Linked DNA regions of Longimicrobium terrae. The main gene of each other region encodes a partner of the protein of the gene in region 2 in a complex. Links are inferred from orthologs where the notes say so. Each region holds a gene or a part of one and is shown on either strand. Other genes may lie near its edges. The genes, in order: uvrB and HNQ61_RS08605.

Region 1 (3,248 bases), on a different replicon or contig from region 2:
TCCCTGCGCCGCCGCGGCCGCCATCAGCCCGGACCAGGCGAAGAGCGGCACGCCGAGGGCGTGCACCATCCCCTTTGCCGTCGCCGCCGCGATCCGCAGCCCGGTGAACGACCCCGGCCCGCCGCCCACGGCGATGGCGCCGATCTGCACCGGCGCGATCCCCGCGGCGCGCAGGACGGCATCCACCGCCGGCAGCAGCGCGGAAGAGGCGTTGGACGCCGCGGCCACCGTCTGCTCCGCCACGATCCGGCCGTCCATCCACAGCGCCACGTACGCCGCGCGCGTGGAACTGTCCAGCGCCAGCAGCGGCCCGTCCGTCGCGCTCATCGGTCCTCCATCGGCGGCAGCGGCGGCGGGTCACCCACGGCGCGCGCGGCGACGGCGCGGACGGCGGGATCGGCCTCCTCCGTCAACTCGATCTCCCAGCGGATGGGAGGCAGAAGCCGCTCCGCGCGCTCCGGCCACTCGATCAGCACCAGGTCCCCCGCTCCGCCCAGCTCCGCCCATCCCAGTTCCCACACTTCTTCCTCGTCTTCCAGCCGGTACAGGTCCAGGTGCCAGAGCACCCCGCCGGCGGGAAGGTCATAGCGGAACAGCAGGTTGTAGGTGGGCGAAGGCACGTCGCCCTCCACCCCGGCTCCGTGCGCGATGGCGCGGGCCAGCGTGCTCTTTCCCGCCCCCAGATCCCCGCGCAGGCAGAGGACGAGCGGGGTGCGCGCCTCCGCGCCGATCCGCCCGCCCCACGACTGGAGAGCCTGCTCCGACAGCACCGCCCGCATGGAATCCGTCACCGCGCGCCCGAAACGGAGCGGCGCTGCGCGGGCTTGGCGCCGTCCATCTCCGCCTTGAGTTCCAGGTACTGGTCGCGCAGCACCGCCGCGCGCTCAAAGTCCAGCTGGGCGGCCGCGTCGCGCATCTGGTTCTCGATCTCCTTGAGCATCTCCTCCGGCGTGCGCGTGCCGAAGTCCACCGACGCCTCGCGCAGGCGGTCCGCGCCGGTGCGCTTGTCCGCCTCCACCTTGGGCGTGCGCGCGTCCGCCACCCGCGTGCTGGACTCGATCTCGTCCACCGACTTCAGAATCGTCTGGGGGATGATGCCGTGGTCCGTGTTGTACTTGACCTGCAGCTCGCGGCGGCGCTCCGTCTCCTCCATCATCCGCTTCATGCTGCCGGTGATGCGGTCCGCGTACAGAATCGCCGTCCCCTCGGAGTTGCGCGCCGCGCGCCCCACCGTCTGGATGAGCGAGCTGCTGCTGCGGAGGAAGCCTTCCTTGTCCGCGTCCAGGATCGCCACCAGCGACACCTCCGGCAGGTCCAGCCCTTCGCGCAGCAGGTTGATGCCGATCAGCACGTCGAACTTGCCCAGGCGCAGGTCGCGCAGGATCTCCACCCGCTCCAGCGTCTGGATGTCGCTGTGCAGGTAGCGCACGCGCACCCCGGCCTGCTGCAGAAAGTCCGTCAGGTCTTCCGACATCCGCTTGGTGAGCGTGGTCACCAGCACCCGCTCGTTCTTGCCGGCGCGATCGCGGATCTCGTGCAGCAGGTCGTCCACCTGCCCCTTCACCGGGCGGATGATCACCACCGGGTCCACCAGCCCCGTGGGGCGGATGATCTGCTCCACCACGACCCCGCCGCTGCGCCCCAGCTCGTACTCGCCCGGCGTGGCGGACACGAAGATCGCCTTGGGAACCAGCTCCTCCCACTCCTCAAAGCGAAGCGGGCGGTTGTCCAGCGCCGAGGGCAGGCGGAAGCCGTGGTCCACCAGGGTGAGCTTGCGCGCCCGGTCGCCGTTGAACATCCCGCCGATCTGCGGCACGCTCACGTGGCTTTCGTCCACCACGACCAGAAAGTCTTCCGGAAAGTAGTCGAACAGGCAGGCGGGCCGGTCGCCCTCGTTGCGCCCCGCGATGTGGCGGGAATAGTTCTCGATGCCGGAGCAGGTGCCGATCTCCAGCATCATCTCGATGTCGAAGTTGGTGCGGCTTTCCAGCCGCTGCGCCTCCAGCAGCTTGCCCTGCCCCAGCATTTCCTTGAGCCGCCCGTCCAGCTCGCGGCGAATGCGGTCCACCGCCTTTTCCAGCTTGGGCCGCGCGGTGACGAAGTGCGTCGCCGGGTAGATGGCGGCGCGGTCCATGGTCTGAATGGTGTCGCCGGTGAGCGGATCGAAGCGCGAAATTCGCTCGATGTCGTCGCCCCACAGCTCGATGCGCACGCCCTGCTCCTCGTACGCGGGATACACCTCCACCGTGTCGCCGCGCACGCGGAAGTTGCCGCGCTCAAAGGCGGCGTCGTTGCGCTTGTACTGGATGGCCACCAGCCCCTCCAGGATCCGCTTGCGGCTGATCTCCTGCCCCACGGACAGCACCAGCATCTGCGACCGGTACTCCTGCGGGTCGCCCAGGCCGTAGATGCACGAAACGGAGGAGACGATGATGACGTCTTCGCGCTCCATCAGCGACGAGGTGGCGCGCAGCCGCAGCCGCTCGATGTCCTCGTTGATGGAGCTGTCCTTTTCGATGTACGTGTCCGTGCTGGGGACGTACGCCTCGGGCTGGTAGTAGTCGTAGTAGCTGATGAAGTACTCGACCGCGTTCTTCGGAAAGAAGTTCTTGATTTCTCCGTACAGCTGCGCGGCCAGCGTCTTGTTGTGGCTCATCACCAGCGCGGGCTTGCCGTGCTCCGCGATCACGTGCGCGATCGACAGCGTCTTGCCCGTGCCGGTGGCGCCCAGCAGCGTCTGGTACTTGTCCCCGCGCCGCAGCCCCGCCGACAGCTCGGTGATGGCCTTGGGCTGGTCGCCCGCGGGGGAAAAGGGAGAAACCAGTTCAAACGGCATGGGCAATCCTCGTCATCTCAGGGGGTCGGCGCGGGCCGCGCGCGGCACCCCGTGGTACACCGAACAGAAACCGCAGTTCACGCCATGGACGGAGCGCGGTCAGTTCTCCGCCGCTTCCAGCTCCGGCTGCTCGCGCCGCTCCACGCGCACCACGCCCTTTACCTTCTTGATGGCGTTCAGCACGCGGTTCAGGTGCGCCAGGTTCTCCACCTCCACCACGAAGTCGCCGCGCATTCCGTGCTGGTCGGCGTTGATGTCGGCGCTCTTGATGTTGGTGTTGGTCGCGCTGATGGCGGACGCGATGTCGGCGAACAGCCCGCGCCGGTCGCTTCCCTCCATGGCCAGGCGGACCAGGAAGCGGTCCGTTCCGTCGCCGTCCCAGTCGATTTCCACCCGCCGCTCCGGATGCCCC
Region 2 (3,364 bases):
GGAGCCGTCGGAAAAGGGGGCGCGCTTCGTGATGCAGCTTCCCGCGGTGCCGGAGCCGGCGGATGCGGGGCGGCTGCGCGGGCGCGGGGTCGGGTTGTACGGGGGAAGTGCGTAGGGGTGCGTGAGTGCGGAGTGCGTGAGTGCGTGAGTGCTGGCTTTACGGCGGCCCCCACCCGGGCCGGCACCACCGGCCCACCCTCCCCCAAAAAAGACTGGGGGAGGGTTGTTGGCGGGCGGCGAGTCCGGCGCGACACGGGTAGTTCGTCGCGCTGAGCGGATTTCGTTGAGCGAATGAATCCGCCGCTCCAACAGCGGGAACCCCCGACACGGGGCGATTCGCGCCCCGTTCGGGGCTTCAACTGCATCGTGGCCGGCGTCCAGTCCGCGAAGGCGGACTTTGTGTGTTTCGAGGCGCGGTTTCAACCGCCGGACGGTCGCCGCGGGTGTGTGCCGAACGCCGCCCTCGCGCTGAGGTCTCCCCCTCTCCCGCTTGCGGGAGAGGGGGCCGGGGGGTGAGGGCTGCCCGCGGCCGCGCCAGACCATCCGGAGCACACCTGCCGTTCTCCCCAGCTCCGTGCGGCAGTTTGCCTCCCGTCGTTCCGCGTGACAATCGCAATCCAGAAAGCACTGCATAGATGGCGTTCGACCTGTCGCACCTGAACCCGGAGCAGAACGAGGCGGCCTCCCACTTCGAGGGGCCGCTGCTCGTGCTGGCGGGCGCCGGGTCCGGAAAGACCCGCGTGCTCACCTCGCGCATCACCTGGCTGGTGGACGAGATGGGGGTGGATCCCGCCGGGATCCTGGCCCTCACCTTCACCAACAAGGCCGCGGGTGAAATGCGCGAGCGCGTCCGCTCCATGCTGGGGCGCGAACTCGCGGGAATGTGGATCGGCACGTTCCACTCCGTCGGCGTGCGCATTCTTCGCCGCGATGCGCCCAAGCTGGGGTGGAGCCCGTCGTTCACGGTGTACGACGCGGACGACCAGGACGCGCTCATCAAGCGCATCATCCGCGACCAGCTCAAGCTGGACCTCAAGAAGTGGCCGCCGCGCGCCATCCACTCCGCCATCTCCGCCGCCAAGAACGAGCTCACCGGCCCGCAGGAGTATGCCGAGGGCGCGAATGACGCCTTTGAACGCGTGGTGGCGGATGTGTATCCGCGCTACCAGCAGGCGCTCAAGGACGCCAACGCCTTCGACTTCGACGACCTGCTCGTGAAGCCGGTGGAACTGCTGCGCACCCATCCGCACGTGCTGCGGCGGTACCAGGACCGCTTCCGCTTCCTGCTCGTGGACGAGTACCAGGACACCAACCGCGCGCAGTACGTCTTTCTGCAGCTGATGGCGGCGGAAGCCCGCAACCTGTTCGTGGTGGGCGACGACGACCAGAGCATCTACGGATGGCGCGGCGCCGACATCCGCAACATCCTGGACTTTGAAAAGGACTTTCCGGATTCGCGGATCGTGCGGCTGGAGCAGAACTACCGGTCGTCCGCCAACATCCTGGACGCGGCCAACCGCGTCATCAGCCACAACGTGAACCGCAAGGGCAAGACGCTGCGCACCGACGCGGCGGCCGGCGAGCGGATCACTCTGGTGGAGGCGGCGGATGAATCGGACGAGGCTCGCTGGGTGGCGGAGGAGATCCAGGCGCGGATGGCGGATGACGCACGCCTGTCGCTGCGCCACTTCGTCATCCTGTACCGCACCAACGCGCAGTCCCGGGCGATGGAAGAAGGGCTGCGGCGCGAGGGCATGCCGTATCGCGTCATCGGCGGCACGCGGTTCTACGAGCGGCGCGAGGTCAAGGACGCGCTCGCCTACCTGCGGCTGGTGAGCAACGCGTCCGCGGATGAGGCGTTTCTGCGCATCGTCAACGTTCCCCGCCGCGGCATCGGCGACGCATCCGTCACGCGGCTGGCGGAGCACGCGGCGGCGCGTCGCATCCCCCTCCTGGCGGCTGCGGCGGAGGCGGGTTCGGTGGATGGCATCCGCGGCGTGGCGGCCAAGGCGCTTCCGGAACTGTCCGCGCTGATCGGAAAGTACGCAGCGCTCGCCTCGCTGGAAGGGGTGGAGCTGGATCAGCTGCTGCGCGAACTGGTGCTCGAGTCCGGGCTGGTGGAGGCGCTCAAGGCGGAAGGCCCGGAAGGCAAGGACCGCCTGGCCAACCTGGACGAACTGATCGCCGGCGCGGCGGAGATCCAGCGCCGCCTGGTGGACGAAGATCCCGAGCTGATGATGGAGCTGGAGGATGCGGGGGAGACGTCGCCGCGCCCGCTCGACCTTTTCCTGGGCCACGTGGCGCTGGTGGCGGACGTGGACCAGCACGATCCCACGGCCGACGCGGTGTCGATGATGACGCTGCACAACGCCAAGGGGCTGGAGTTTCCCTTCGTCTTCATCAGCGGGATGGAGGACGGCCTGTTTCCGCTCATCCGCGCGTACGACGAGCCGGAGGACCTGGAAGAGGAGCGGCGGCTGTTCTACGTCGGCGTGACGCGGGCGGAGCGCAAGCTGTACCTGGTGCACGCCAAGCGGCGGCGGCGCGGGGCGCAGTACATGGACAGCGCGCCCTCCCCGTTCCTGGAGTCCGTCCCCGAGGACCTGACGGAGACGCGCAAGACGCCGCGCATACTGGAGCGTTCCTCCTCGTGGTCGCAGCCGTGGAAGCAGGGAGGCTCGTACACTTCCCGCCGCGAACGGCTTTTTGGCGGCGACTCAGCGTGGGGCGGGGGAAAGAAGAAGGACGACGGGGACGATTCCGGGTACCAGGTGGACTACGCGGACTCGCAGGACGCGCCCTCGCTGCGAAAGGGCGCCCGCGTCCGCCATCCCACCTTTGGCTCGGGGACGGTCAAGGAGCTCACCGGCTACGGCAACGACGTCAAGGCCGCGATCGAGTTCGACTCCGTGGGGCGCAAGACGGTGGTGGTGCGCTACGCGAATCTGGAAAGCGAAACGGATTGGGATTGAGGGCGCTCGCGGCGGTGCTGTGTGCGATCCTCGCATCCGCGCCCGCGAGGGCGGACGGGCTTGCATCCACACCAGGCACGGAGACGGTGATGGTTGATGGACGGATTTCCGCGCCGCGGTCCGGCAGGGTGGGCGCGGCGGTGGCCGTGGCGGCGCTGGCCGGCGCGGGCGTGGTGATGGCTCTTCCCGCGCGGCCCGCGCCCCCGGTGCCGGGCGACCGGCGCGAGACGGTGTTTCTGGTGCACGGCATGGGGCGCACGCCCGTTTCCATGCTGCTGCTGCGCCGCCGGCTGGAGCGCGACGGCTACCGCGTGGTCAACTGGGGCTACTGGCGGTCGACGGGGAGCGTGCGCGACCTCTCCGCGCGGCTGGCGCGCGAGGTGGCGGCGCAG

The links.
Region 1: the proteins of HNQ61_RS08605 (region 2) and uvrB are in contact, whole or in part, in a crystal structure (PDB 7EGT), measured with the Thermus thermophilus proteins. The link is inferred for Longimicrobium terrae from one-to-one orthologs. Residues at the interface, in WP_096412145.1 of Thermus thermophilus: His654, Arg656, Phe657, Gln666, Asp668, Glu669, Lys680, Arg681, Leu682, Ser683, Lys685, Tyr686, Ala687; in WP_096411307.1 of Thermus thermophilus: Glu23, Leu25, Arg26, Asp27, Gly28, Glu29, Arg30, Phe31, Arg55, Glu326, Asp327, Phe328, Glu379, Ser382, Gln383, His398, Gly400, Arg401.

What each region holds. Positions count from the first base shown.
Region 1 is NZ_JACHIA010000001.1:192,356-195,603, forward strand. The notes cover bases 313-3,248. They hold uvrB (excinuclease ABC subunit UvrB), read right to left. Parts: upstream 2,837-3,248; coding sequence 788-2,836; downstream 313-787. Other genes in these bases: tsaB (tRNA (adenosine(37)-N6)-threonylcarbamoyltransferase complex dimerization subunit type 1 TsaB), read right to left, coding at 313-327; tsaE (tRNA (adenosine(37)-N6)-threonylcarbamoyltransferase complex ATPase subunit type 1 TsaE), read right to left, coding at 324-791; HNQ61_RS00835 (RelA/SpoT family protein), read right to left, coding at 2,936-3,248. In the rest of the region: more of tsaB, read right to left, coding at 1-312. UniProt on the Escherichia coli protein: The UvrABC repair system catalyzes the recognition and processing of DNA lesions. A damage recognition complex composed of 2 UvrA and 2 UvrB subunits scans DNA for abnormalities.
Region 2 is NZ_JACHIA010000003.1:567,342-570,705, reverse strand. The notes cover bases 252-3,303. They hold HNQ61_RS08605 (ATP-dependent helicase), read left to right. Parts: upstream 252-635; coding sequence 636-2,972; downstream 2,973-3,303. Other genes in these bases: HNQ61_RS08600 (alpha/beta fold hydrolase), read left to right, coding at 3,062-3,303. Outside these bases: HNQ61_RS08610 (sensor histidine kinase), read left to right, coding at 1-115; more of HNQ61_RS08600, read left to right, coding at 3,304-3,364. UniProt on the Escherichia coli protein: A helicase with DNA-dependent ATPase activity. Unwinds DNA duplexes with 3'-5' polarity. Translocates on single-stranded DNA with 3'-5' polarity. Initiates unwinding more efficiently from a nicked substrate than double-stranded DNA.